One region of the Methylosinus sp. DMC45 genome, then DNA from elsewhere that is predicted to be linked to it. Evidence: riboswitches for the same ligand, from Rfam matches in the RefSeq annotation. Region 1 holds a riboswitch; the other holds the start of a gene.

The links. Region 1 has a riboswitch for fluoride ahead of ACT53T_RS07465 (hypothetical protein). Riboswitches for the same ligand answer to the same signal wherever they lie in the genome.
Region 2: it holds a riboswitch for fluoride, as region 1 does, so the genes downstream of both, smbP (small metal-binding protein SmbP) here and ACT53T_RS07465 (hypothetical protein) in region 1, are expected to answer to the same signal.

What each region holds. Positions count from the first base shown of each region.
Region 1 is NZ_JBQUZK010000033.1:125,783-140,244, reverse strand. It holds gene gltB (glutamate synthase large subunit) at 1-1,291, opposite strand, end outside; gene ACT53T_RS07505 (hypothetical protein) at 1,616-2,575, shown strand; gene ACT53T_RS07500 (Hsp20 family protein) at 2,641-3,108, opposite strand; gene ACT53T_RS07495 (hypothetical protein) at 3,342-3,737, shown strand; gene ACT53T_RS07490 (RNA polymerase sigma factor) at 3,834-4,334, shown strand; gene ACT53T_RS07485 (FecR family protein) at 4,408-5,346, shown strand; gene ACT53T_RS07480 (TonB-dependent receptor) at 5,470-8,028, shown strand; gene ACT53T_RS07475 (alpha/beta fold hydrolase) at 8,124-9,089, shown strand; gene ACT53T_RS07470 (hypothetical protein) at 9,096-9,545, opposite strand; gene ACT53T_RS07465 (hypothetical protein) at 9,781-10,227, opposite strand; fluoride riboswitch at 10,290-10,352, opposite strand; gene chrA (chromate efflux transporter) at 10,495-11,730, shown strand; gene ACT53T_RS07455 (hypothetical protein) at 11,723-12,355, opposite strand; gene pal (peptidoglycan-associated lipoprotein Pal) at 12,662-13,180, shown strand; tRNA gene ACT53T_RS07445 (tRNA-Trp) at 13,268-13,344, shown strand; gene ACT53T_RS07440 (hypothetical protein) at 13,482-14,024, opposite strand; gene ACT53T_RS07435 (hypothetical protein) at 14,041-14,226, shown strand; gene ACT53T_RS07430 (PA5441 family protein) at 14,347-14,462, shown strand, end outside.
Region 2 is NZ_JBQUZK010000045.1:159,267-173,728, reverse strand. It holds gene ACT53T_RS13790 (DEAD/DEAH box helicase) at 1-1,568, shown strand, start outside; gene ACT53T_RS13785 (DUF190 domain-containing protein) at 1,571-1,906, opposite strand; gene crcB (fluoride efflux transporter CrcB) at 1,909-2,307, opposite strand; gene smbP (small metal-binding protein SmbP) at 2,370-2,723, opposite strand; fluoride riboswitch at 3,015-3,076, opposite strand; gene ACT53T_RS13770 (DUF1491 family protein) at 3,226-3,576, shown strand; gene ACT53T_RS13765 (N-acetyltransferase family protein) at 3,573-4,019, shown strand; gene queC (7-cyano-7-deazaguanine synthase QueC) at 3,995-4,714, opposite strand; gene ACT53T_RS13755 (DUF4180 domain-containing protein) at 4,750-5,124, opposite strand; gene ACT53T_RS13750 (sensor histidine kinase) at 5,183-6,733, opposite strand; gene ACT53T_RS13745 (uracil-DNA glycosylase family protein) at 6,944-7,657, shown strand; gene ACT53T_RS13740 (pyridoxal phosphate-dependent decarboxylase family protein) at 7,701-9,257, shown strand; gene ACT53T_RS13735 (glycosyltransferase family protein) at 9,342-10,040, shown strand; gene ACT53T_RS13730 (carboxymuconolactone decarboxylase family protein) at 10,056-10,364, opposite strand; gene ACT53T_RS13725 (TetR/AcrR family transcriptional regulator) at 10,477-11,028, shown strand; gene cobU (bifunctional adenosylcobinamide kinase/adenosylcobinamide-phosphate guanylyltransferase) at 11,007-11,522, opposite strand; gene ACT53T_RS13715 (SufE family protein) at 11,663-12,085, opposite strand; gene ACT53T_RS13710 (hypothetical protein) at 12,168-12,545, opposite strand; gene ACT53T_RS13705 (sensor histidine kinase) at 12,797-14,462, shown strand, end outside.

The sequences.
Region 1 (14,462 bases):
AGACGATGCGTCCCTGCTCGAGATCGACGAGCAGCATCTTGCCCGGCTGCAGACGCCACTTCTGCACGATCTTGTCTTGCGGGATCGGCAGCACGCCCATCTCCGAGGCCATGACGACGAGCCCGTCCTCGGTCACGAGATAGCGCGCCGGGCGCAGGCCGTTGCGGTCCAGCGTCGCGCCGATCTGGCGGCCGTCGGTGAAGGCCATGGCGGCGGGACCGTCCCAGGGCTCCATCAGCGCGGCGTGATATTCGTAGAAGGCCTTGCGGTCGCTATCCATCAGCGGATTGCCGGACCAAGCCTCCGGGATCAGCATCATCACCGCATGAGCGAGCGAATAGCCGCCCTGCACGAGAAACTCGAGCGCATTGTCGAAGCAGGCGGTGTCCGACTGACCTTCATAGGAGATCGGCCACAGTTTTTCGATGTCATTGCCGAACAGCGGCGAGGCGACGGAGGCCTGACGCGCGGCCATCCAGTTGAGATTGCCGCGCAGCGTGTTGATCTCGCCATTATGCGCGACGAAGCGGTAAGGATGCGCGAGGCGCCAGGACGGGAATGTGTTGGTGGCGAAGCGCTGATGCACCAGCGCCAGGGCGCTGACGAAGCGCGGGTCTTTCAGATCGAGGAAATATTCGCCGAGCTGCGAGACCAGCACCATGCCTTTGTAGACGATGGTCTGCGAGGACACGGAAACCGAATAATGCTCGCGCGCCGCCGGCCCCCGCGCATAGATTTCATTGGAGGCGGTCTTGCGCGCGAGATAGAGGCGGCGATCGAAATCGACGTCGTCGGTCACGGTGGGGCCGCGCCCGATGAAGACCTGGCCATGCACCGGCTCGACCGCCTTCACCGCCGCGCCGAGGTCGCTCGAATCGACTGGCGTGTCGCGCCAGCCGAGCACGACGAGGCCCTGGGCGGCGGCGGCGGCCTCGATGAATTCCTTCGCCTTGGCGCGCTCGGCGTCATCGCGCGAAAGGAAGAACTGGCCGATGGCGTAATGGCCGGGCTCGGGCAAGGCGAAGCCGAGCTTCGCGCATTCTTCCTTGAAGAACTGGTGCGGAATCTGCACCAGAATGCCGCAGCCGTCGCCGAGCTTGGGGTCCGCGCCCACGGCGCCGCGATGATCGAGATTGAGCAGGATCTGCAGACCCATCTCGACGATCTCATGGCTCTTGGCGTTGTGCAGATTGGCGACGAAGCCGACGCCGCAGGAGTCGTGCTCCTTGGACGGATCGTAGAGGCCCTGAGCCTGCGGCAGGAGGGGGTCTCTGGCGTCGATCGCGGTCATGGCGGCGTCTCCCGGGCGAGTCCGGGGGCCGCCCGGCCCGATCGCCGCGCCCGCTCCCCCGTCCTTGGTCGTCGAAATCATAGCGTCGCTCGCAGGGTGGCGCGAGCGTCATTGGCGCAGAATGGTCAGCAAGGCTGACATATCGGCGGGAAATATTGTTGCCAGATTTGCGTCCCCCGCACAAGCAATCTGCCGCTACAAAACCGAATTCCCGGCGCATTCCGTCGCCGGCGCGCGCCGCTTGCGTCCAAAGCTCGCCGCAATGGTCGCCCAAGCTCGACAATCGAGACGGGACCAGACGATGAGATGGATGTGGAGCGGTTCATGACGCTATCGAGACTGCGGCCGAAGCTCTTGCTCGCGATGGCGAGCCTCGCGCCGATGGCGGCGCCGACGCCGGCCGCGGCGGATTTCTTCTTTCGTCCGTTCGGCTACGCCTTTCACCAGCCGATCCCGGAGCCCGCGCCCAACGCCACGCCTCGCGCGATCGCCGGCATTTTGGGCGAGGAAGGCTTTCGTCTCGTCGGCGGGCTCGGCCGGCGCGGCGATCAGGTGGTGGCGACGGGCGTCGACCGCCGCGGCCATTATCGGCGCTTTTTGATCGACCCCTATGAGGGCGAGATTTTGCGCTCCTGGCGCATCGGGCCGGAGGAAGTCGGACCGGGCTTCGTCGAAGCGCCGCCCGCCGCCTATCGCGGACCGCCGGGGCCGGAACCCTATGACGCGCCGCGCGCCGGCGCCGCGGAAGACCCTCTGGTCGTGCCCGGCCTCGGCGCCGAGCCCCGTCGTCCGGCGCGACGCGCGGAGGCGCCTTCGCGCGCCCATGCGCCCAATGGCGTGGCCGCAGTCCGGCCGGAGAACGCCGAGACGCAGCGCCCATCCCATTCGTCGCCCTCCGAGGCGACCAAGCCGCCGACGCGCGCCGCCGCCCCGCAGCTTCGTCCGACGGCTCCCCATTCCGTGAAGCCGGCCGCCGAGCGCAAGGCGCCCGCGCAGCAGCAATCGGGGCCGACCCCGCCGCAAGGCGCAGCTCCGGCGCCCGCCCCTGCGCCAGCCGCCGCCCCCGCCGCGCCGGTCCAAGCCGCTCCCGAGCCGTCGCATGCGACCGCGCCAGAACCTGCCGCCGTCGGCCATCAGCAGGCGGCGCCGGCGCCTCAGACCATTGTTCCGGCGACGCCGGCCGCGCCGCCGCCCGCCCCTGCGGCTCCCGCCAACCCCGTCTCGGCGGAGCAGTCAAAGGCGCCGCCCGCGGGCGAGCAAGCCCAGCCGACTCCGGGCGGCTGAACGAAAAAAGAGGCGTCCCTCTCGGGACGCCTCGATTTTTTGCAAGCGAGGGATGTGGCCTGCGATCAGGCCGCTTTGGCGTCGATCGTCTGCGCCGGAACGCCGCCGCCGATCTCGATACGGCGCGGCTTCTGCGCCTCGGGAATCTGGCGGACCAGATCGACATGCAGCAAGCCGTTGGCGAGGGTCGCTCCGGTCACGACGACATGGTCGGCGAGCTGGAAGCGGCGCTCGAAGGCGCGGGCGGCGATGCCTTGATGCAGCATCTCGCGCTTGACGCCGCCGGTCTCGGGCTGCGGGTCTTTCGCGCCCTTGATGGTCAGCGTGTTCTCGCGCGTCTCGATGGAGATATCCTCGCGCGCGAAGCCGGCGACGGCCAAGGTGACGCGATAGTCGTTCTCGCCGGTGCGCTCGATATTATAAGGCGGATAGGTCGGCGCCGTCTCCGCGCCCGGCCCCTGGTCGAGCAGCGAGAAGAGACGATCGAAGCCGACGGTCGAGCGATAGAGGGGGGAAAGATCGAAGTGACGCATGTCATTGTCCTCCTAGAAGCGACAGTGGAAGCGCGATCGGGATGCTCGTCCCCGCTCGCGCCGGGGAAGAAGCGCGTCCGCTACGGCCCGCGCTGAATTCCATGTGGGAGCGCCTTTTGCGGCCTGCAAGAGGCGCCGGCGCGGGTGTCGCAATTTTGTGACAGGCCCCGAGTTTTCGCCGTGAGCGTGACGATCGCATTGACCGCGGAAATTTCCCGGCGCTAGTTTCACGCATGGCGAAGCTGAGGTCACGGCGCTGGTCGGACGTCTCCGCGGCGAGACGCGCGTTCGTCTCGGCGCTGGCGCTTTGCCTTTTCGCGCTCCAGGCTTTCGTCGCCGCCTCGCTGGTCCGAGCGCATGACGCGAGCGCGGCCGGCGTCTCGGCCTCCGCTTATTGCGAGCCGCACAGGGACGGCGCGCCGCCGGCAGAGCGCGAACATGCGCCCTGCTGCATTCTCTGCGTCTCCGGCCGCGATCTGCCGAGCCTCGCCGAGCCGCCGTCCGAGGAGCCGATCCTCGCGCCGCCGGTCGCTTTCGCCTTCGTCGCCTATGCCTCGACAGCGCCGCCTCGGCGCGAGCCCGTCGGCTGGGCCAGCTCCTGGTCGTCCCGCGCCCCTCCCCTCGCCTGATCGCGCGGCGCGCCGCGATCGCGGCCGCCGTTTCGATACGCCGATGGACGCACCGGACGCCCCCGCGCCCGGGCGACGCCGCGACGGATGGCGCCGATGCCCGACACGAGATTTTCGATTTTGCGCGAGCTCTTCGCGCGCACGCAACGCGATTTGACGCGGCTGCTGACGCGGCGCGTCGGTCCCGATCACGCCCCGGACATCGTCCAGGAGGCGTTTCTGCGCGTCATGCATAGAGACATGACCGAGGAGATCGCCGATCCGCCCGCCTATCTGCGCCGCACCGCCGTCAATCTGGCGATGGATTTCTCGCGGCGGCGCAAGCTCGAGAGCAGGCTCTTCGTGGCCGATGCGGAGAGCTGCGACGCGCCCTCGCAGGAGCCCTCGGCGGACGAGACGCTGGAAGCCGATCGCCGCGCGCGCATTCTCACCTCGGCGATCGAGACGCTGCCGCCCAAATGCCGCGAGGTCTTCGTGCTGCGCATGCATCATGACGTCCCGCAGGACGAGATCGCGCGGCGGCTCGGCATTTCCCGCAATATGGTGGACCGGCATTTGCGCATCGCCATAAAGCGCTGCCGAAACGCGGTGCAGTAGAAAAATTCCCGGGCGACGCATCCGCGATTCGGACCGTCGCTCGTCTGTATGTGTGAAGAGCGAGTTTCGATCTATGGCCGCCCACAAAGATCCCGCGCCGCAGGAGAGCGCCTCGCAGGACTCCGCCATCGCCTGGTGGGTGCGGCGCGACGCCGGCGACATGTCGAGCGCCGAGATCGCCGCCTTCGAGGCCTGGGTGGCCGAGCGGGCCAACGCCGCGGCCTTCGCCTATATTTGCGCGCTCTGCGGCGAGGTGAAGGCTTTGAAGCCGCGCCGTGTCGACGCGATCACGGCGCGGCGGCGGCGGCGGCGCATGGCTTTCGCCGCCGCGCTGGCCGCGACATTGGCCGCCGTGGCGAGCTTCGACACGCTGCGCCTGCTCTGGAGCGCCGATTTCCGCACCGCCGCCGGCGAGACGCGCATGGTCACGCTCGCGGACGGCTCCAAGATCCAGCTCGGCGGAAAATCTGCCATCGCCGTGCATTACGCCGCCGGCGAACGCGCGCTCACTCTGCTCGAAGGCGAGGCGTTTTTCGATGTCGCGCCGGACGCCGCGCGGCCCTTCGTCGTCACGGCGGCGGGCGGATCGGTGACGGCGCTCGGCACATCTTTCGACGTCGCGCTCGAGAATGACGGCGCCCGCGTGACGGTCGCCGAGCATAAGGTCGCCGTCGCGAGCCATGGCGAGAGAATGATCGTCGAGGAAGGTCGCCAATGCGACTTCGGCCCGGCGGCGCCGACGAGCGCGCCCATCCCAGTCGCCGTGCCGGACGCCACCGCCTGGCGGCGCGGCAAGCTCATCTTCGTCGATCGTCCGCTCGGCGAAGTCGTCGATATTCTGTCACGCTATCACCGCGGCTACATAATCGTGGCGAGCGATTCCACGCGGCGGCTGCGCGTCACCGGCGTGTTCGACGCCGCCGATCCGATCGGCGCTCTGCGCGCGATCGAGGCTTCGCTCGCTCTCGACGCGATTCATATCGGCGATTATCTCGTGGCGCTGCGCGGATGAGACAGAACGCCGCATCATGCGCCCGCATTTTTTCGTCGCACGGACGTGCGTGTTCGCGCGCTCCATTCGTCAGAGTTCATAGAGGGACGTTTTCGTTCCCGATGAGAACTCGGAGAAGGACGGATGCAGCGGCGATTTTTTCGTCTCGAGAATAGAAACATGGGCGCGACGGCGATAGCGACGGCTCTGAGCGCTCTCGTCCTCGGACAAGAGCCGGCCATAGCGCATGTCGCAATGCCGGAGGCGGAGCTCGTGGCCGCCGTGCGCAGCTATGAGATTCCGGCGGGCTCCATCGCCGCCGCGCTCAATCGCCTCGCCGACGCCACCGGCGCGCAGCTCGTCTACAAATCTCGGCTGACGCGCGATCTCACGACGCACGGACTCACCGGCGTCTTCACGCTGGAAGACGCTCTCGATCGTCTGCTCGCCGGCACGGGAATAGGCTATCGCCTCACGCGCGATGGACGCAGCGTCGCCATCGTGCTCGCGCAGAACGAGACCACGCGCAATGACGCCGGCGCGGTTCCGCTGCCGCCGATCGACGTGGCGGCGGAGCGCGCGCGCGCTCTGCGCGCCGCAGCGCGCCACGCCGACGGCCCCTTCACGCCGATCGGCGCGACGGACATAAGCGGCGCGGCGCTCGACGCTCAGCGTCCCAACGCCAGCGACACGGCGCAGCTGCTCTACGCGGCTCCGGGCGTCGATCTCTATGAGGCGGGCGGCGTGTCGCGGCTTCCCGCGCTGCATGGCCTCGCCGACGATCGCATCAAGATTCTGCTCGGCGGCGTCGAGATCACCTCGGCCTGCGCCAATCACATGAATCCGCCGCTCTCTTATATCGATCCGAACAATGTCGGAAAGATCGAGGTGCTCTCCGGCGTGACGCCGGTGAGCAAGGGCGGCGATTCGATCGCGGGCACGATTTCGGTCACGCCCAAGCCGCCGATCTTCGCCAATCCGAGCGTCGCCTCGGCGCCCGGCCTCGTTCCATCGGTCGCGCCCGGCGTTCTCGCCTCGGGATCGATCTCAGGCTTCTTCCGCAGCTCCAACAGCAGCTTCGGCGTCTCGGGAACGGCGAATGTCGCCACCGAGCATTTCAGCCTGCTCTACAATGGCGGCTACACGCGCGGCTCGGATTATCACGCGGGCGACAATGGCCCGAAGGTCCTCTCCACCGGCTTCATCTCCGAAAATCATTCGGCGACTCTCGCCTATCAGAACGACGGACATCTCTTCACGCTGAAGGGCGGCTATCAGAACATTCCCTATCAGGGCTTCGTCAATCAGCGCATGGATATGACCGCCAACCGCGCCTATTCCGTCGACGCCGGCTATGAGGGCGCGTTCGAATGGGGCAAGCTCGAGGCGCGCGCCTACTGGCACCATACCGCGCATGAGATGGGCTTTCTCTATGACAAGCAGCCCGCCAACATGCCGATGAACACGTCGGGAACGGATTACGGCTATTCGCTGAAGGCGGAAATTCCGCTCGACCCCTCCAATCTTCTACGCGTCGGCAACGAGTTCCACGGCAATCATCTGAACGATTGGTGGCCGCCGATCGTCGGCAGCATGATGATGGGTCCGGGAACCTATTGGAACATCAATGGCGGCCAGCGCGACCGCATCGGCACATTCGCGGAATGGGAGGCGAAATGGTCGCCGCAATGGACGACGTCGCTCGGCGTGCGCAACGATGTCGTGTGGACGAACGCCGGCGACGCGCAGGCCTATGACCCGCGCAATCCCATCCCCATGGGCATGATGGGAATGGGCATGGGCATGGCCAATCCAGACGCGACGGCGGCGCGTTTCTTCAACGCCCGCAGCCATGCGCGCACCGACGTGAATTTCGACATGACCGCGCTCGTCCGCTACCAGGCCGACGAGACGAGCACATACGAGCTCGGTTATTCGCGCAAGACGCGCTCGCCCAATCTCTACGAGCGCTACGCCTTCGGCGTCGGCGGCATGGCGAGCAGCATGATCGGCTGGTTCGGCGACGCCAATGGCTATGTCGGCAATCTCGATCTGAAGCCCGAGGTCGCGCATACGGTGAGCTTCACGGCCGCTTGGCGCGATCCCGTCGCCCATGATTGGGAGGTGAAGGCGACGCCCTATTTCAGCTATGTCGAGAATTTCATCGACGCCGATCGCATCGGCGGATTCAGCGACAAGAATGGAAGCTGGTTCCCCATTCTGCAGTTCCGCAATCACAAGGCGGAGCTCTATGGCTTCGATCTCTCCGGCCGCGGCAAGCTCTATGAGGCGCCGGATGTCGGCAGCTTCACGCTCTCCGGCGTCATCGGCTATGTCTATGGCGAGAATCTCGATCGCGGCGACGGGCTCTATCACATCATGCCGCTCAACGCCCGCTTCGCGCTCGAGCACAAGCTCGGCGGCTGGAGCAGCGCCGTCGAGCTGCAGCTGGTCGACAGCAAGACGCATGTGAGCACGGCGCGCAACGAGCTGAAGACGCCCTCCTACGGGCTCGTCAATCTGCGCACAGCCTATGAATGGGACGCGTTCCGAATCGATCTCGGCGTCACCAATGTCGCCGATGTGCGCTATTATTCGCCGCTCGGCGGCTTCGATTACACGAATTACAAGAAGACGAGCGTCTTCGGCGCCGTGCCGGGACAGGGCCGCTCCTATTATGCGGGGCTGACAGTGAAGTTCTGAGCTTCGCCTTTTGCGCGCTCGGGCGAGACATGCGATAGACGGGACGAGAGGCGCGGGCAGCGCCTTTCGTTCCCGCCGCAGCAGGATCGCCCGACATGCCGCTCACCGAATCGCAGCTCATCGGAACGCCCGACAATCCCGTGCCGCCCAATGCGAAGGTCTTCGCCATTCGCACGGCGGACGGACGCAGCCTGCGCGCGGCGAGCTTCACGCCGCCACGTGGGGCGATCGGCACAGTGGCGCTGTTTCAGGGCCGGGCCGAGTTCATCGAGAAATATTTCGAGACGATCAACGATCTGCTCGCCCGCGACCTTCATGTGGTGACGCTGGATTGGCGCGGACAGGGCGGCTCGGAGCGCGATCTTTCCGATCCACGCAAAGGCCATGTCGATGATTTCGCGCTCTATCAGCGCGATCTCGACGCCTTCATCACCGACGTCCTGGCGCTCGAATGCCCCTCCCCCTGGCATGCACTAGCGCATTCCATGGGCGGCGCCATATTGCTCGATCGCGTCCATTCGGCGCGCTCGCCATTCGATCGCGTCATCGTCGCCGCGCCAATGGTCGATTTCGAAGGGCTGCGCTTCCCGATCGGCGCGCGCGCCATCGCCGACACGCTCGACATGTTCGGCCTCGGCGCCATGTATGTGCCGGGCGGCGGACCTAAATCGCTGGAGGAGCTGCCCTTCGAGGACAATCGTCTGACCTCCGATCCCGCGCGCTTCTCCCGCAACGCCGACATTGTGCGCGCCGCGCCGCATCTCGCCATCGGCGATCCGACGGTCGGCTGGGTCAACGCCGCTTTCCGGCTGATGAAGCAGTTCGCCGCGCCCGAATACGCCCGCGCCGTGCGCTCGCCGGTGATGGCGTTTCTCTGTGGGCGCGACCGCATCGTCTCCTCGCGCGCGATCGAGCGCTTCGCCCAGCGGCTGCCGGTCGCGAGCCTGATAGAGGTTCCCGGCGCGCGTCACGAATTGCTGATGGAGCGCGACGAATTGCGCGAGCAGTTCTGGGCGGCCTTCGACGCTTTCGTTCCCGGCGAGGCGGTGGATAGCGCCTGAGCGCTTTTACTCGAAGGCGGTCTGAAAGCGCACGATCGCCCGCGCAACCGGCCGCGTCGGCAGATAGCAGAAGGAATTGGTGGCGATCTTCGCCTCCTTGCAGTGCTCGTGCTCGGCGTTCCACTCATAGCCGAGCCGCTCCATGCAGGCGACGATATGATCGTGCAGCACTCTGCTGTTCTTGTGCCGCTCCTCTGGGAGCTTGCTCTCGCTGTCGAGCTCGCAATCGGTGACGTCGATCTTCAGCCCGGCGAAATAGCGCCCGCTGCTGCTGCCGGTGACGAAGACGAGCTCGGTCGCGACGATGAAGGCGAGACCGACGGCGAAGGCGACGCGCGCCTTGAACTTGCTGTCGAAATAATCGATGCCGATGAAGGACAGAGCGCCGAGCGCCAGCAATCCGCCGCCGAGCATGAGCGTCAGCGGAGCCACGAAGGCGGAGATATCCTCATTCATCGGCACGTCTCCCGTCTGTTCCCGACGGGGCGCCGCCTTCCCCTCAGTCTCGAGGTCAAATGGAGCATGTCCTCCAACCGGCAAGCGCCCCGCGGGGACCAGCGGCGAGCTTAGAGTCATTCCGGCTCGGATTGAACCGGAATGACTCGTGGTTTCCCTTGTTCGGTCGTGTTTTCTTCACGCGAACCGGCTCCCCCTTCGCTCGAAAGCGCTCGAGCTCGCCGCAGCGCTCAGACTATTCGAATCGCAGCTGGAAAGCGGTGATGGTGCGATCGAAGCCGGCGGTCGGCAGGTAGCAATAGGGATTGGTGGCGACCGGCGCGTCCTTGCAGTTGCGATGCGTCGGCGACCATTCATAGCCGGCCTCCTGCATGCAGCCGAGGATGTGCTTGTGAATGATGTTGACGTCGACGCCGAGGCGCGCCTCGGGATGCGCCGACTCTCCTTCCAGCTCGCAGGCGGAAGTCTGCACCTGCTGCGCCTTGAAGAAGGAGACGCTGCTGCCGGCCAGCACGACCTCGAGCGCGGCGAGAACGAGGGAGCCCGCGACGAGCGCGGCGATCGCCTGGAAGCGCGACTTCAGAAATTGAATTTCGATGAAGTAGAGCCCGCCGGCGGCGATCAGCGCGCATCCGATGACGAGAGCGAAAGGGGTGACGAAAACCGAGAGATCCTGATTCATCTGCTTCCTCCTGCTTTATGAGCGCGCGAGCGCCCTCCTTCGATGATCTTGCGATCATCGGGCATCGAGCAGGAGTCATCAGCCTCTTCGGCGGTTATAGGGGGCACCCCATCCCCTGGCGCGCGGGCTATCGCCCTCGCGGCCTTATGTAGCTAATTCGATACCTAAAGCCGGCCGGGCCGTCAATGCGCCGGCGAGCGGCGCGCAGCGGACGGCTTTCGCGATCCCGCGCGCGAGCGTATGAGCCGCCGCGAGGACGAAACCAAAATGCTCACGCGCAACGACGAGAACGACACCATCGGCTCCAGCTCTCCACGGCGTTCGGCGCTCGAGACGCTTCTCGCCTTTGCGCAGCTGGGACTGACCAGCTTCGGCGGGCCGATCGCCCATATCGGCTATTTCCGGGCCGAATTCGTCGAGCGCCGCAAATGGCTGAGCGAGACGGCCTTCGCCGATTTCGTCGCGCTCTGCCAATTTCTTCCCGGACCGGCGAGCAGCCAGCTCGGCTTTATCCTGGGCATGTCGCGCGCGGGCTTGCTCGGCGGCTTCGCGGCCTGGCTCGGCTTCACCCTGCCCTCGGCCGTCGCCCTCGTCCTTTTCGCCTATGGCGTCTCGCAGCTCGGCGATGTCGCGCATCTTCCCTGGCTGCACGGACTCGCGATCGTCGCCGTGGCCGTCGTCGCGCAAGCGGTCTGGGGCATGGCGCAATCCCTCTGCCCGGATCGCGAGCGCGCGACGATCGCGCTCGCGGCCATGATCCTCACTCTGGCGCTTCCCTCCGCTATGGGCCAGATCGGCGCCATTGTCGGCGGTGGCCTCATCGGATGGCTGCTGCTCCCGCAACGCGCGGCGCCCGCCTCGTCGCCGATCTCCACCGGCTTCATCGGTCGGCGCGCCGGCCTCGCCTCGCTCGCGCTTTTCCTCCTCGTGCTGATCGGCGCGCCGATTCTCGCCGCGACCACCGGCGCGCATTGGCTCGCCCTTTTCGCGGCGTTCTATCGCTCGGGCGCTCTGGTGTTCGGCGGCGGCCATGTGGTGCTGCCGCTGCTGCAGCAGGCGGTGACTCCGCCGGGCTGGATCGGCCCGGACGCTTTTCTCGCCGGCTATGCCGCCGCGCAGGCCGTCCCCGGCCCGCTCTTCACCTTCGCGGCCTTTCTCGGCGCGGCGATGCGCGAGCCGCCCAATGGCTGGGAGGGCGCGATTCTGTGCCTCGTCGCCATCTATCTGCCGTCCCTGCTGCTGCTGCTCGGCGTGCTGCCGTTCTGGGATGCGGTGCGCGGCCGATCCGCCATGCGCGCGGCGCTCGCCGGCGTCAATGCGGCGGTGGTCGGCATTCTCACGGGCGCGCTCTACACGCCGGTCTGGACCAGCGCGATCTTCTCGGCGGCGGATTTCTGCCTCGCTGCGGCGGCCTATCTGCTGCTGGTCTTCTGGCGGACGCCGCCCTGGATCGTCGTCCTCTTCGGCGCGCTGGGCGCGGCGGCGCTCGGCAATTTCACTTGATCTCGGCGAAGCCCAGAGGCTTGGCGGCGGTCGGCTCGCCCCGCGTCGCGGCTGCGATCGTCACGCCCGATTCGGCTCCCGCCGCGGCGGCTATGGCCTCCGGCGTATCGGAGAGAAAGGCGGCGAGCTCGTCGGCGCCCCGCGCCGCGACCGCGGCCAGCGCGCGATCGTCGAGCAGCGTCCAGGGATCGCCGGCGCCGGTCACGGCCACCTCGTCGGTGAGGCGGCGGGCGCGTCGTCCGTTGCGGTCGAAAATATCGAAGACATAGGCGAAGCGCGTCGCCCCTTCCGCGCTCGCATAGGCGGTGAGATAGCCGCGCAGCCGATAGGCGGCCGCCGGCTCCTCGGAAGCGGCGATGTCGCGGCTCTCCGTCGCGCGGGCGAAGGCCGGACGGAAGCGCGCCAGCGCATCCTCCGGCGCGCCTTCCAGGCTGATGAGCGCCACGGGCGCGCCATGGGGGCTGACGCCGGGCCGCGCTGTCGGGCGCTGCCGCTGAGCGAGTTGCTCGGCCCGCGGATGGCCGATCTCCACCGCCGTATCGACGCAGCCGGCGAGCGTCAGCGCGCCGATCGCCGCGCAGAACGGCCCGAAAAAGCGAAGGGCGCAGCGTTTCAGATCGCGCATCGTCTCCAGCACCCTCCGCCTCATGATGAAGAAAGTGCTAACAATGATCCGGGCGGCGGTCCAGCCCCCGCATTCCCCATACGCAATTCCCTGTGGGACAAGGCGCATCGCCTTTCGCGCCGCCTTTTCGCCTCACTGCCGCCACGGACCGCGTCGACGATCAAGCTCACGTTAACCTTACCGCGCTTTCGCGCGCCGCATCGGGGCGCGCAAAGCTTTCGTCAAGGTTGACGGAACCTTCGCTTAACCCCTGCGCAGATAGGACTGGCGACAGCAGAGACCCGTCGTCAGAGGAGCTTAGAGGAAATGGCATTGCTTTCCGCCGCGCGCGCCCTGCGCTTCGCCGTCGCCGTTCTGGCGGCCGTCTCGCTCGGCGCCTGCGCCAAAAACGCCGAGGATGAGAACGCCGCGCTCGCCGGCGGCGCCGGCGCCAATGGCCGCGGCGGCTACGCCGCCCCCGGAAGCCCGCAGGATTTCGTCGTCAATGTCGGCGACCGCGTCTATTTCGAGACCGATTCGAGCGAGCTGACGACCACCGCGCAGGCGACGCTCGACAAGCAGGCCGACTGGCTGCAGCGCTACGGCCGCTATTCCTTCACCGTGGAGGGCCACGCCGACGAGCGCGGCACGCGCGAATATAATTTCGCGCTCGGCGCCCGCCGCGCCGAGGTGGTGAAGAACTACCTCGCCTCGCGCGGCCTCTCCGCCGGCCGCATCCGCACGATCAGCTATGGCAAGGAGCGTCCGGTCGCCGTCTGCGACGATATTTCCTGCTGGTCGCAGAACCGCCGCGCCGTCACCGTGCTGTCCGGCGGCAATTCTTGACCCGCAAAATGCGCCGAGGCCCCTCCCCGGCGCTTGCATCCTCGGCCGCGATGCGGCATGAGAGCCACGACGGCGCGCCGTCACCGCAGGAGTGTAGCTCAATCGGCTAGAGCACCGGTCTCCAAAACCGGGGGTTGGGGGTTCGAGTCCCTCCACTCCTGCCAGCTCCGAAAATCATGCAATAAAGTCAGTCTGTTCCATCATGTGGGACAACATCCGTCCCAATAGGTGGGACACTTTGTTCCCCGGACGTTTCCCCGATCAGCCTTACGGCGCCCGATGCGAGGCGTTTGCGTTTCTCCTACAATGTTAGGTCTAGGGCCAGCTCTAACGCCGTCCAGCCGTCGAGCGCCCCGGCGCCGCCGGACGGCGGACTGCGCGCCACCTCGGCCTTGTCGAATGGACCAAGAGCCCCGCCAACGCATCGCCGGCGGGACTTTTTCTGCATTAACGAAATTTGAGCGATTGATTTAGGTGGTCCGCAACCGTTCGTTGCTATCGGACCGGCGCGCCAATGATTGGCGTCGAACGAGGTATCGACATGTCGGTCGATCCAGACCTCGCGCGCCTCGTCGCGCGAACAATTGAGAACACCGATCGGCTTCTCGAGGACGAAAAAACCTCCTGGGACGTCGCCAGGAAAGGCGTCGAGAAGGTAATTGCGGACCTCGCCACTCGCTACCCGCAGCACAGCGAATGGATCGAGAAGCAATTTGCAGAGTGGCGGCGCAAGCATGGTCATTGACGCGCGCTTCTTCGCCGCCAGCATCTTTTTCGTTGCGGTCTCCCCTGAACCCTGGTCCGATTGGTGAAAATACGGAATCGGCGCCGGGCTGAGGCTCATGATTCGAAAAAATCCCATGGAACCGTCGAAGCAGTCGGCGGTCGCCGAATTCGATCGCCTATCGACCATGTTGAGCCTGATCGACTATCTGATTGTCGAGGCCAAGCAATCAGAACCAATGGTCGAATATTTCTTGCAAATGGCGAGATTATCTTTGCTAGAAGAGGAACAGGCCCGCGCCGACGTCGAAGGCCGCAATTGACGGTTGGCAAATCCCTCCACTCCTGCCAGCCTCTCCCAGAATTCAGCCCAACACAGATCGCGCAGCCGGGCGTTCAGCGGAGCGCGATATCGAAGCGCATTTCGTGATAGGGATGTTTCGATGCGTTCCATGCTCGCCGGAGCCGCCATTCTCGCTTTTCTGATTTCCGCTAGTGCGGCGCGCGCATGCGCCGACGGCGGCTCTCCTGGGCGCTGGACCCTCGATTTTAAGAGCTA
Region 2 (14,462 bases), on a different contig from region 1:
GGCTCGAGGCGCTGGCCCGCCAAAAGCGCGCCACGCGTTTCGAGGCCGGGGCGGCGAGCTTCTGGGTCGCGGCGGAGCGGCTGACGCAATTTCACGCGCTCTGGCCCGAGGCGCGGCTCGCGCCGAAGATTTCGCCGCCCGACAGCGAGGCGCCGGCGCTGTGGTCGGCCGAGCAGGCGCTGATCGAAATCTTGCGCGGCCGGCTCGAGGGGCTGGGGCCGGTCACGCAGACGGGGCTCGCCGCGGCGCTCGGCCTCGAGCCTACGAGTCTGACGACCGCGCTGGTCGCGCTGGAGGCCGAGGGCACGATCATGCGCGGGCGCTTCCTGCCCGGCGCCAATGATGAGCAATGGTGCGACCGCCGCCTGCTGGCGCGCATCCACCATTACACGATCAAGCGCCTGCGCGCGGAGATCGAGCCCGTTGCGGCGCGCGACTTCCTGCGCTTTCTCTTCGATTGGCAGCATGTCGCCGAGGAGGCGAGGCTGAAAGGGCCGGAGGCGCTGACCGCCGCTCTCTCGGGCCTCGAGGGATATGAAGCGCCGGCGGGCGCCTGGGAGACGGAAATCCTCCCGGCGCGCCTCGCCGATTACGAGACCGGATATCTCGACTCGCTCTGCCTCTCCGGCCGCATCGCCTGGGCGCGGCTGACGCCGCCCGCCGCCGCCAAGGGCGCCCGCATGGTCTCGCCGATCAAAAGCTCGCCGATCGCTCTCTTGGAGCGACGAAGGCTCGCCGATTGGACCTCGATCGCGACGCCCGCCGAGCCGCCGGCGCTGAGCGGCCGAGCGCAATTGGCGCTCGAGACGCTGCGCGCCGAGGGGGCGCTGTTCTTCGAGGAGCTGGTCGACGCCTCGCGCCTGCTGCGCTCCGAGCTGGAGACGGCGCTGGGCGAGCTGGCCGCGCTCGGCCTCGTCACCTCGGATAGTTTCGGCGGGCTGCGCGCGCTGCTCGTGCCCTCCGAGAAGCGCAAGCCTTTCGACGGCGCACGGCGGCGCGGCAAGGTGCTTTCCTTCGGCATGGAGAGCGCCGGGCGCTGGTCGCTCATTCGCCGCGCCTATGCGGCTCCGGGCTCGCAAGCGCGTCACGCTTGCGTGGAGCACATCGCTCAGGCGCTGCTGCGCCGCTATGGCGTCGTCTTCTGGCGCCTTTTGGCGCGCGAAGGCGGCTGGCTGCCGCCCTGGCGCGATCTGCTGCGCGTCTATCGACGGCTCGAGGCGCGCGGCGAAATTCGCGGCGGACGTTTCGTCGCCGGCTTTTCCGGCGAGCAATATGCGCTGCCGGACGCCGTCGGCCTGCTGCGCGAGATTCGCCGCCGGCCGGCCGACAGGCGATATGTGTCGCTGTCGGCGGCCGATCCGCTCAATCTCATCGGCGTGCTGACGCCGGGCGGCAAGCTCGCCGCGCTCACCGGCAATCGCCTGCTCTATCGCGACGGCCTACCCATAGCCGCGCTCGCCGGCGGCAAAATCGAGTTTCTGACGAGCGTCGACGAGGCGACGCGATGGGAGGCGGAGAAACGCCTCATCCGCTCTGCGGCGCGGGGACAGCTCGCCGATCTGGCGTAACGTCAGACCTTCTCGCCATAGCGCATCACGCGCACTTTCTCGAGCGTGACCAGCCCGCCGCTCATCATCGCATCGAGCGTCGGCAGAAAGGCGTCGATCTTCTCCTCCTCGTCGACGATCTCTATGACGATGGGAAGGTCTTCCGAGAGGCTCAAAATCTTCGTCGTGCGCATCCGGCTGCTGTGGCCGAATCCCGCGGGGCCGCGCAGCACGGTGGCGCCGGCGAGATGCAGCGCGCGCGCCGTCCGCACGATCGCCTCATGCAGCGGCCGCCCTTCGAACTTCTCGTCCTCGCCGATGAAGATGCGCAGCAGAGTCGCGTCTCGAGGCAATTGCATCGTCAGGCTCCTTTCAGCGCGTTGAGATGAGCGGCGGCGACATGTCCGAGCCAGACCGCGAAAAGGCAGAGCCCGAACGACAGGCCGATATTGGCGAGCGCGGCGAAGGCCTCGCCGCCGCGCGCCAGATTGAGCGTCTGCAGGCCGAAGGAGGAGAAGGTCGTATAGCCCCCGCATAGGCCGATCATCACGAATTGGCGCGTCTGCGCGTCGACGAAGAGACGGCCGTCCCCCGGCGCCGTGAGCGTCGCGAAAAAGCCGATGGCGAAGCAGCCGGAGACGTTCACGATCAGCGTGCCCCAGGGAAAGGCCTCGCCGAAGCAGCGGGAGATCGCTCCCGAGAGCCAATAACGCGCGACGCCGCCGATCGCGCTGCCGATCATGATGAGAACATAGATCATCGCGAGCCTTTGCCTGTCAGAGATTCGCGCGAGGCCGACCGCGGCCTCGCGCGGCGCGAAGCTTATTTTGCGCTCTCCTTGCTCGCCTCCTCGAGATGCGAGAGCGCTTCCTTCGCCTGCGCGGTTCCCGCTTCGGCGTGGTTGGCGCGCCCTTCCTCTATCGCCGCCTTTATATGGACGATGGCCTCGGCGAGATGCGGATTGGGCTTGAATTTCTGCAGGCCCTCGGCTTTCTCGAGCGCGAGATCGGCGTGATAGGAGAGCAGGCCGGTGTCATGCAGCTTGCCGCCCTGGGTGATCGCCTCATTGACGTGATAGATCGCCTGGTCCAGCCGGTCGTCGGCGCGCGCGAGCGTCGACCCGAGAAGTGCGACGAGGCCGAGGCTCGCGGCGAGCCCGAATGCGCGAATATTCATCTCACTCTCCTCTTCCAACCATTGCGGTCGGGGTTTCGGATTCGATTTTTCGTCGCCGGCCGCGCCGATGCGGCGCAGCCGACGCACGCGGTCATTCGAATCTCATTCGATAGGCCGTGACCGCCCGGCCATGGGCGCGCGCCTCGGCGCGACGAAGCTCGATCAGCGCGGCGCCGGCTGCGCGTTCGATGGATGGAATTGGAAGAAACGGAGAAACCGCGGCGCGCTGACTCATGACGGACCCCTGCCGAGCGAATAGATCGCTCTCTCCGACGATCGGTCGACCGTCGGACATAAGCAGGAGTCATCAGCCTTTGCGGCGGTTGAAGGGGGACCCCATCCCCCGGCCGCACGCGCGAGCGGCGGCCTCGGCGAAATTGGTATCTGAGCAATGAGACAGCGTCAAGAACGGGCTGGAGCAGAGCATTGCGCGCGAGGCCGCTCGCGCGAAGCCATGCCGAAAGCGCTTGCGCGGGCGGGCTCGAATGGCTGAAAAGAATTCATGCGTCTTCGATCCGACTTTTTCGTCTCCGCCCTCATCCGCCGCGCCGAGACGGCCGGCTCCGTCGCCATGCTGCGCCGCCGCGGCTCCGAGGAAGCGGGCGCGATCTTCGTGAAGATCGACAGGCTGGATGGACGCGCGGCGCTGCTCGGGCCGGCGCCGCAGAGCGTGGATTTGCCGGAGGGCGTCGATCGCCTGTTCGCGCGTCTGCACGCCGACGAATGGGTGACGCCGCTGGAGGCGGAGGAGCGCGTCCGCAAGGAGATCGCCTTCGACCCAGATCTGTGGCTGGTCGAGATCGAGGATCGCGAGGGCAAGAGCTTCGTCGACATAGCGGCTCGAGCGGCGTGATCCGATCGATACGCCCCGCTCGAGGCGAAGACGCGCCGGCGATCTGGCGCGTCATCGGCCCGACCGTCCGCGCCGGCGAGACCTATGCGCTCGATCGCGACATGACCGAGGCCGACGCCCTCGCCTATTGGCTGGGCGCGGATCGCGAGACCTTCGTCGCGGAAGACGACGAAGGGAGGATCGTCGGCTCCTATTATTTACGCGCCAATCAGGCCGGCGGCGGAGCCCATATCTGCAATTGCGGCTATATGACCAGCGTCGAAGCGGCCGGTCGCGGCGTGCAATTCAACTTCGTCGTCGAGACGAATGTCCGCGCCATTCGCCTATGGCGCTCTTTCGATTTCGAGATCGTCGGCCGGCTGCCGCGCGCCTTCCGGCATCCGACGCAGGGCTTCGTCGACGCCTTGGTGATGTTTCGTCAGCTCGGCGCGCCGGAAGGCTGAGCCGCGCGATATTTCTCCCAGCCGGCGGCGCGCAGGCGGCAGGCCGGACATTCGCCGCAGCCATGACCCCAGTCGAAACGCTTGCCGCGCTCGCCGAGATAGCAAGTGTGGCTCTCCTCGACGATGAGCCGCACCAGCGGCACGCCGCCCATATCCTCGGCGAGCTTCCAGGTCGCGGCCTTGTCGATCCACATCAGCGGCGTGAGGATTTCGAGCTTACGATCCATGCCGAGCGTCAGCGCCGTCTGCACCGCGCGGATCGTCGCGTCGCGGCAATCGGGATAGCCGGAAAAATCCGTCTCGCACATGCCGCCGACGAGACTGCCGATCCCGCGCCGATAGGCGAGCGCCGCGGCAAAGGTGAGGAAGAGAATATTGCGCCCCGGCACGAAAGTGTTCGGCAGGCCGGAGGCGTCGAATGCGATCTCCGCCTCGCGCGTCAACGCCGTGTCGGAGATGGCGCCGAGCGCTTCGATCGAGATGGTGTGATCCTCGCCGAGCCGCTCCGCCCACAGCGGCGAGATGCGCGCCAGTCCCTCCCGCAGCACGCCGCGTTGCTCGAGCTCGACGCGATGACGCTGGCCATAGTCGAAGCCGACGGTCTCGACGCGCGCGAAACGCGAGAGCGCGAAAGCGAGGCAGGTGGCGGAGTCCTGCCCGCCAGAGAAGAGGACGAGGGCGGAGTCTGACGTCAACACGATGCCTCTATTTGGTTCGCCGCAGCGGAGCGTCAGGAACGCAGCGCCGAGAGCTTGCGAGTCAGCGCTTCGATGTCGTCGACGAACCATATGGATCGCCCAAGATTCGCTTCATAGACGAAATCGCGCGTCGATCGGCTTCGATCCGTATGAGCGGATATATCCCCGACGATCGCCAACCGAAGACTGTAGTTGACGAATTTCTGAATCGTTTCGCCCGCGATACGCGTTTCGAGGCGAAAGAAGTCTTCCGTTAGACGGGCGACCGGTATGGCCACCAAATTCGCCTGATGCTCCCAGGCCGCGCTCACAAAAGCATTGGCGTCGCGCTCGGTCTCGAGCTTTGCGCCCTCTGCGCAGCAGAGCAGCGTGCGAACGCCGTGGATGTCACGCGCGATATCCGTCATATCGCCTGCCTTCTCTAGCTTTGGGAGGCAATTTTAGCTCAAATCGCGTCTGGCGTCCTCACGCCGCCGCATTCCTCCGCCGCTCGAGGCTGGCGAATTGCGGGGCGTCGTCGTCGAATTTCGGCAGCGCGTTCATCACGCGCTCCGGCGGGAAGACCACGATCGCCTCCGTGCCTTCGCGCACTCTGGACTTCAGCTTGAAGAGGCCGCCGTGCAGATCGACGAGGCCCTTGACGATGGGCAGGCCGAGGCCGGTGCCCTCCTCGGCGTTCTTCTGCGCCAGCGTGCCGCGGCCGAAGGAGGACATGACGACGGCGATCTCCTCCTCTGGAATGCCCGGACCCGTGTCGCGGATCGCCACATATTGGCCGCCGGCGCTGGTCCAGCCGATCTTGAGCGTCACCTGGCCGCCCTGCGGCGTGAATTTGATGGCGTTGGTCAAAAGGTTCAGCACGATCTGCCGCACCGCGCGCTCATCGGCCCAAATGCGCGGGAGATCGGGCTCCTTGGCCTCGATCATCTCTATGCCGCGCTTTTGCGCGCGAATGGTCAGCAGATGGCGGCAATCCTCGACGACGCCGGCGAGCGAGACGCTCTCCTCCTTCAGCTCATAGCGGCCCGCCTCGACGCGCGAGAGATCGAGAATCTCGTTGATGAGCATGAGGAGATGCTGGCCGCTCGAGTGAATGTCCTGCGAATAGTCCTTATAGGCCGCCACCGCATGGACGCCGAACAGCTCGTTCTTCAGCACTTCCGAGAAGCCGAGAATGGCGTTGAGCGGCGTGCGCAGCTCATGGCTCATTGTGGCGAGGAAGCGCGATTTGGCGAGATTGGCCTCCTCCGCGCGGCGGCGCGCCTCGTCGGAATTGGCCTTGGCGTGCTCGAGCTCGCCGATGAGATCGTCCTTCTCGATACGGAAGAACAGGCTCTCGCGCGTCACATGGTGAAAGCGCTTGGCCAGCACGACGAAGAAGACCTGCGCCGCGCCCACCAGCGCCAGCAGCGAGAGGCTCGTATCCTCTATCCCGTCTATGCGCAGGCAGACGACGATGGCGAGCGACATGGGCGTGATCGTCGCATAGACGGCGAAGGGTATGGTCGCCGTCACCATCGTGTTGAAGGCCGCCGCCAGCATCAGCATGGCGGTGACGAAAGCCTTGGCGTTGGGATCGCTCGCCTGCAGCAGCAGCAGCGCCATCGCCGCCCAGACGAGGCCGTGCAGAAATTCTGCGGCGACGAATTTGCTGCGCCAGCCGACGACATTGATCTCGTCGTCGGAAAGACGCTCGAGCTTCTTGGCGAGGCCGTAGCACAGCAGCAGGCTGGAGAAGGCCAGCACGGTCCAGATGATGTCGAGCTCGCCCTCCATCCAATAGCGGGTGAGCGCCGCCACCATGGCGATGAGCGCCGTGGCCGGCACGGCGGAATGGATGCGGGCGGAAGCGTAGGCGCGCAAGAGGCCGACGTCGCATCCGCGATGGCCCGTGTCCGAGGTGGTGAGCTTCTCACGCGCCGCGCGCACCTCGGCGCTGCGACGACGGCGCTCGGCGACGACGCGCGGATCCTTGCCCCGGCCTCGCTCGATCATCTCGGCGGTTATGTCATTCATGATACGCTGGACCCGCAAGCAACGAAATTCTCGCCTTCGAACGGCGACCCCATAAAGGGAAACGCCGTCACGACCCTTTCCAGAAGCCGAAATAATTCTCCGCAATCTAGGCGTCAGGTCGAGCGTCGCCGATAATGGGACGGAAACGTTAACGGGGGACTCACGACATTTGTCGAATTTGATGGAATGGTCCCGCGAGGGAACGCAAAAGTGACCTTTTCCACCGAAAGCGAAACCGTTCTGGCCGCGCTCGTCGTCGATGTCGGCGCCTGCCGCATCTGCGTCGAGCGGCCGCAGGGCGCGCCTCTGCCGCATGAGCCGCGGCCGGTGCTGCGCGTCTCGCCGAGCGCGCGGCTGCTGATCGCCGGCCAGGCCCCCGGAATGCGCGTGCATCGCTCCGGCCTTCCCTTCGACGATCCGTCCGGCGACCGGCTGCGCGATTGGATGGGCGTCGACCGCGAGACCTTTTATGACGTCTCGCGCATCGGCGTCGCCGCCATGAGCTTCTGCTTTCCGGGCTATGACGCCCATGGCGGCGATCTGCCGCCGCGCCGGGAATGCGCTCCGCATTGGCACGACGCGCTGTTTTCGGCGCTGCCGCGGGTGGAGACGATTCTGGCCGTGGGCAAATATGCGCAGGCCTATCATCTGCGCCGTCTCGGCGCGCCGCCGCGGCCGGGCGCGAGCGTCGCCGAGACCGTCGGACGCTGGCGGGAGCTCGCGGCGCTGCGGCCGAGGATCATCCCGCTGCCGCACCCCTCCTGGCGCAACACGGCCTGGCTGAAGCGCAATCCCTGGTTCGCGGAGGAGCTTTTGCCGGTGGTGAGGGCGGAGGTCGCCCGGCTGGCCGGGACGGGCGGCCCCCGAAGGAGCGGAAGCGGCGCCGCTCGGCGCGGCGATATTGCTTCGCAGCGCGAAAGCTGATTAGTCCTGTCCAACGACGTAGCTCCCGAGGATGAAAGCGGGAATGAACCACTCACAACGGCCGCCGAAGCCGATCGGCGCGGCCGTCCCGGCGCCCGCCGACGCCTCGCCCGCGGATCTCGATCCCACGGATTGGGAGGCGTTCCGCGCCGAGAGCCATCGCGCGCTCGACGCCATGATCGACCATCTCGCCACGCTGCGCGAGCGGCCGGTCTGGCGCGAGCCTTCAGCGGAGGCGCGCGAGCGCTTCCGGCGCCCGCTGCCGGCCGAGGGCCAGGGCCTCTCCGCCGCGCTCGAAGATTTCGAGCGCTTCATCCAGCCCTACGCCAATGGCAATATCCATCCGCTGTTCATGGGCTGGGCGCAGGGCGCCGGCACGCCCGTGGGCATGATCGCGGAAATGCTCGCGGCCGGGCTCAACTCCAATTGCGGCGGCCGCAATCACATCGCGCTCGACGTCGAGCGGCAGATCGCCGCCTGGATGGCGGAGGCTTTCGGCTTCCCTCTGGACGCCTCCGGCGTCTTCGTCACCGGCACGTCGATCGCCAATTTCCTGTCGCTGCTGGTCGCGCGCGAGCATGCGCTCGGCGAGAAGAATGTGCGCAAGAACGGGCTCAAGGCGCTCGAGGAGCAGCTCGTCGCCTATGCCTCGAGGGAGGCGCACAACTGCGTGCGGCAGGCCATGGAGCTCGCCGGCCTCGGCGCGCGCCATTTGCGGCTCATCGAGTCGGACGGCTCTCATTCGCTGCGCATCGACGAGCTGAAGCGCGCCATCGCCGAGGATCGCGCCGCCGGTCTGCATCCGTTTCTCGTCGTCGGCACGGCGGGCGCGGTCGACACGGGCGCGATCGACGATCTCGACGCGCTCGCCGATATAGCGAAGGCGGAAGATCTCTGGTTTCACATAGACGGCGCCTTCGGCGCGCTGGCCGTTCTCTCGCCGGCGCTGAAGCCTTTGGTGAAGGGCCTCGAGCGCGCCGATTCCATCGCCTTCGATTTCCACAAATGGCTGCATGTGCCCTATGACGCGGGCTTCTTCCTCGTCCGCGACCCGGAGGCGCATCGCCGCGCCTTCGCCGCCAACGCCGCCTATCTGACGCGCGCGCCGCGTGGGCTCGCGGCCGGCGAGATTTGGCCCTGCGATCTCGGCGCCGATCTCTCGCGCGGCTTTCGCGCGCTGAAGACCTGGTTCACCATGGAAGTCTTCGGCGCGCGGCGGCTCGGCGCCTGCATCGAGAAGAGCTGCGCATTGGCGCAGCGGCTGCGCGGCCATATCGAAGCCTCGCAGACTTTCGAGATGCGCGCGCCGGTGGCGCTCAATGTCGTCTGCTTCGGCGTGAAGGACGATGACGAGAGCGGCCGGCTCAATCGCGAGATCGTGATGGAGCTGCATGAGAGCGGCGAGGCGGCGCCGTCGCTCACCCTGCTCGACGGACATCCGACGATCCGCGCGGCGATCTTCAATCATCGCACGCGCGAGACGGACATAGACGACTTCATGCAAATGCTGGAGCGCGCCGCGCAACGCGCCCGCGGCGAGCCGCCGCTCGCGCCGCTGCCGACGCCGCGCGAGGACGGCGAGCCGCTCTCGCAGGATTGAGCGCGCGCGGCGAGCTGGCGTATCGCTTGCTTTTATCGTGCGAGGAAGGCCGCCGAGGGCGGCCGCTCACGAAAGGCGGCGTTCATGAACGTCCTCGCCATCATCTCCGCCGCGACGACGCAGGACGGCCGAGCGACCGGCGTGCTGGCGCCGCTCGCCGGCGCGCCGCTGCTGGGGCGGCTGCTCGATCGTCTCGCCCATGCGGAAAAGCTCACCGGAATTGTCGTCACCACCAGCGACGAGCCGGAGGATGCGCCGATCCGCGAATTTTGCGCCGCGCGCGGAACCCCATGCCAGTCCGGCGCGCGCGACGATCTCATCGGCCGCCAGCTCGCGGCGATGGCGGCGGCCGGCGCCAAGGGCGGCGTCTCGCTCGACGCCCGCAATCCGCTCATCGATCCGGCGCTCGTCACCCAGGTCGCCGATCTGCTGCAAATGACCGATGGAATGCTGGATTGGATCGGCAACACTCTGGCGCCGGCCTATCCGCGCGGCATGGAGATCGACGGCTTCACCGCCGCCGCGCTGACCGAGGCCGAGAAACGCTGCGGCGAGCCGGAGCAACGTCGCCGCAGCCCGGCTTTTCTGCGCGAGAATGGCCGAATCTATCGCCCGCTGAGCCTGAAGGCCCCGCCGGAGGTCGCGCGGCCGGATGTGCGGCTCGGCGTCGAGAGCCTCGCCGACCTCCCGCGCATAGAGGCGATTTTTCAGAGCTTCGAGGGCCGCACGGATTTCACGCTCGCCGAAATATTGGCCGCCGCCGATCGGCTGGCGGCGCAATAGCGCGTTTCCGTACGCCTATTCCACGCCGGCGACATGGGTTCCATGGGTGACGGCGGCGCCGGCGCGCAGCGCCGCGGCGATAAAGACCGTCTCGGCCAGCTCCGTCTCTGTCGCGCCGGCGGCGATGGCCTGCTTGCGGTGGATCTCGAGGCAATAGGCGCATTGCGTCGTCATGGCCACGGCGAGGGCGATCAGCTCCTTGTATTTCTTTGGAATAGCGCCTTCGGCCATGGCCGCGGCGTCGAATTGCTTGAAGGCCTCCCATGCGGTGGGCGCCGAGTCGCCGATCTTCTTCAGCCGCTTCACATTCTGCATATCGTACATGGGCTTGCCTCCCGGAGATCAAAGCTTACCTATCAGATGATAGGCTCGCACAATGCGCCATTGACGAAGTGCCTGTCAATGGCGCTACTCCCGGGCGGAAGGACGGAGTGGAATGGCGACGGCGCGACGCGGCGAGGTTACGGCCGCGAAGATTCTGGACAGCGCGGAGGAGCGGCTCTGCCGCTACGGCTATAATGGCGTGAGCTTTCGCGACATCGCCGCCGATGTCGGAGTGAAGAGCGCCAGCGTCCATTATTTTTTCCCCACCAAGCCGGCGCTGGTCGCCGCCGTGGCGCGGCGCTACGCCGATCTCTGCCTGGCGGAGCTGGGCGATCCGCAGGCGCGAACGCCGGCCGAGGCCGTGGCGCTGGCGGCGGAAATGTTCCGCCGCACGGTGGCGGAGAAAAAGCGAATGTGCCTCTTCGGCATGTTGGCGGCGGAAGTGGGCGGCCTGCCGTCCGAGGTCTGCGCGGAGGCGCGGCGCTTCTTCGCCGAGACGCTGGCTTGGCTGCGCCTCGCCCTGCGCGGCGAGGCGGCCGAGGCGGAGGCTATCCTCGCGGCTTTCGAGGGCGGCGTGCTGCTCGCCCGCGCCATGGATGATCCAGCCATGCTGGAGAAGGTGACGGAGCGCCTGGCGGCGCGTCACTTCACCGTGAGCGGATAGCCGGCGACGATGAGATAGAGCCTGCCCGCCGCTTTGGCGACGGCCTGATGCAGCTCGCCGGCGGCGTCGCGAAAGCGCCGCGCCAGCGCATTCTCCGGCACGATGGAGAGGCCGACCTCGGAGGAGACCAGGACCGTCGACGCCCGCCGCTCGGCGAGCGCCTCGAGCAACGCGGCGCGATCGGCGCGCAAATCCGCTTCGGCGAGCAGGCGATTGGTCAGCCAGAGCGTGAGACAATCGACCAGCAGCGGAAGCTCCGGCGGCGCTGCGGCAATGGCCGCGGCGAGCGCCTGCGGCGCCTCGACCGTGCGCCAATCCCCGGCGCGCCGCTCCCTATGCGCGCCGATTCGGCTCTCCATCTCCGCGTCGAAAGCCTGCGCCGTGGCGATATAGGTCCAGGGGCCGGGCTCGGCGGTCACGAGCCGCTCGGCGAAAGCGCTCTTGCCGGAGCGTGCGCCGCCGAGGACGAAGGTCACATTTGGATTTTCGGTCATTCCCGACGGCGCCGAGCGACATGCGCGCGGCGCCGGCCCCTATTTGGACTTGCGCGTTCGATTGCGAAAATCGCTTCGCACTTTTCGGGACGATGCGCCAGAGGCGCCCCTTCCCCGCCGAGCGACGGGATGGGCGAGGCTCACGCGGCCAGAGCGGCGCGCGCCTCGTTCTTGATGCGCTCGACCATGGAGCGGACGCCATTGCTGCGCTGAGGCGTCAGATGCTGGGCGAGGCCGAGCTCGGTGAACAGCGGCATGGCGTCGAGATCGACGATCTCATCGGCCGGACGGCCGGAATAGAGCGCGAGAATCAGCGCCACGAGCCCACGCACGATGTGAGCGTCGCTGTCGCCGCGCAGCGACAGCAGCGGCGCGCCGCGGCCCTCGCGAATCACCTTGCTGTCGAGCCAGACCTGGCTCGCGCAGCCGCGCACCTTGTTCTCCTCGGTGTGGGCTTCGTCCGGCAGCGGCTCCAGAGTGCGGCCGAGCTCGATGAGATATCGATACCGATCCTCCCACTCGTCGAGCATTTCGAAATTGCCGATGATCTCGTCTATCACCATTGTTCGCTCGCCCGCTCGAGACGCCTTTCCGACAGTTATATGGCCACTGTCCGTTTTGGCGCAATCGCCAGCGACGATGCAATCACGGCGCCGCGCCGAGACCGGCGGGCCGCCGCGGCGGCTCGACCGAAGCCGTCGCGCGGCCGATTCGCTCCGCCGCCTGCAGGCACTCCATCGGATGCGCCATGCAATGGTCGCGCGCCACAGTGGCGATTTTGGCGGACGCCTCCTCGGCGAGATCGGCGAGCGCGTCACGGGCGAAGTCGACGGGCGAGGGCTCGGATTTCGAGGGCTCGGACTTGGCGGCGGCTCGCGGCCTCGCGGGAGGATCGGCGAAAGCCCCGGCGGGGACGCGCGCCGCCACGGCGGGCGGGCGCGGCGCAGGACGCCGCTCGGCGTCCCGCAGAATGACGAGACAAACGATCCCTAAGAAAATCAAGCTCTTGAAAATAAATCCCACGGCCGCCGCCTCGCTTCGCCGACGGGGAAGCCGCCGCGCGCGAAAAACGATGGCGCGCCGCCCTTACCGCTTCGTAAAGACGCACGCGGCGCAAATCGCCGGCGCGACCGCGGCCGCGCGGGGCTAAGAAGTCGCAAACCATATGCGCCGTTCACAGCCCGTACAACCCGAAAACTTCCATTTCTGTGGTCGGTTTAGCAGTCACTTAAGACCGATTTGTCACATTGCCCTCAATCCGGGAGCGTGTGATTTTGCGTAAGCCAGCTGCACCTTGGGCGACCGTGTCGAGTGAATGGATCGAACGTCTGGCGCAATCCGGGCGCGCGATCGATTCGATGGAGCGCGCGCGTCGCGAAGCCTTCCTCCTGTCGCATCTCGTTCTGGCCGCCGGCGTGCTGATCGCGGCGCCGCTGTGGATCGTCGTCAATGGCGCGCCGACGCTGGGCGAGAGCGCGATCTTCGCTCTGGCGCAATTGCCGCTGCTGTCGGTGATCGCGCTGCTGCGCCTCGACAATCTGAAGACCGCGCAATCCATCGCCGCCTTCGGCTGGCTGGCGCTGGCCGCGGCCTGCCTCTTCACCGGCGCGCATGTCGGCGCGGCGGCGCCCTTCGGCGCGCTGGCCCTGATAGAGGCGACATTCGCCTACGATCTCGCGCTGATCTCGGCGACGGCCTCGGCCGCTCTCGTCGTGCTCACGGTCGCCGCGCTGACCGCCGCGTCGGTCGGCGGATTTTTCGAGACGCTGCTGGCGGCGCCGCTGGTCCTCTATGTCGTGCTGCTGGCCCGCAGCGCGGCGAAGGTGGAGACGGTCCGCGCTGAGGCGGAGGCGCGCAACATGCGCGATCTGCGGCTCGTCTCCGAGGCGGCGGGCGATCTCGTCATCGGCTTCGACGAGGGCGGCGCGGTCGCATCCGTCGTCGGCGAGGCCGCCAAGGCCTATGGGCTGGATGCGCGCGAATTGATGGGGCGCGGCTTCTTCCAGCGCGTCCATGTCGGCGATCGGCCGGCGTTTCTGAAGCTCGTCTCCGACGCCATCGCCACCGGCGAGGCGATACGCGCGACGCTGCGGCTGCGCATCGGCCATGCGCGCAACGAGCGCGGCGAGTTCGTCGAGCCGGTGTTTCATTTCTTCGAGGCGCGCAGCAGCCTGGTGGAGGCCGCCGCCGGCGAGCGCGCGGGCGGCGTCGTCTGCATATTGCGCGATGTGACGGCCCAGCGCCACGCCGCAGAAACGATAGAGGCGGCGCGCCGCGAGAGCGAGATGGCCGCCGCCGGCAAGACGCGCTTCCTCGCCAATGTCAGCCATGAGCTGCGCACGCCGCTCAACGCCATCATCGGCTTCTCGGAAATGCTGGCGAGCGAGCAGCTCGCGCCGGCCGATCCGGCCAAGCGGCGCGAATATGCGGAGATCATCCGCAATTCGGGCCAGCATCTGCTCGCCGTCGTCAACACCATCCTCGACATGTCGAAGATCGAATCCGGCTCCATGCAGCTTTCGCCCGAGCCCTTCTCTCTGCCCGAGCTCGTCGATCAATGCGTGAGCATGATGCAGCTGAAGGCCGAGCAGGGTCAGGTGACGCTCTCCCGCGATTATGCCGAGCGTCTCGAGGACATCGTCGGCGACAAGCGCGCCTGCAAGCAGATCATCATCAATCTGCTCTCCAACGCCGTGAAGTTCACGCCCGCCAACGGCCGCGTGCGCATCCGTCTCTATCCAGACGGCAATTGCCTCGCGCTCTCCGTCACGGACAGCGGCATCGGCATTTCCGCCGCCGATCTCGGCCGGCTCGGCGACCCTTTCTTCCAGGCCAGCGCCAGCCATGATCGCGCCTATGAAGGCACCGGCCTCGGCCTCTCCGTGGTGCGCGGCCTCGTCGGCCTGCATGGCGGAACCATTGCGGTGGAGAGCGCGCCGC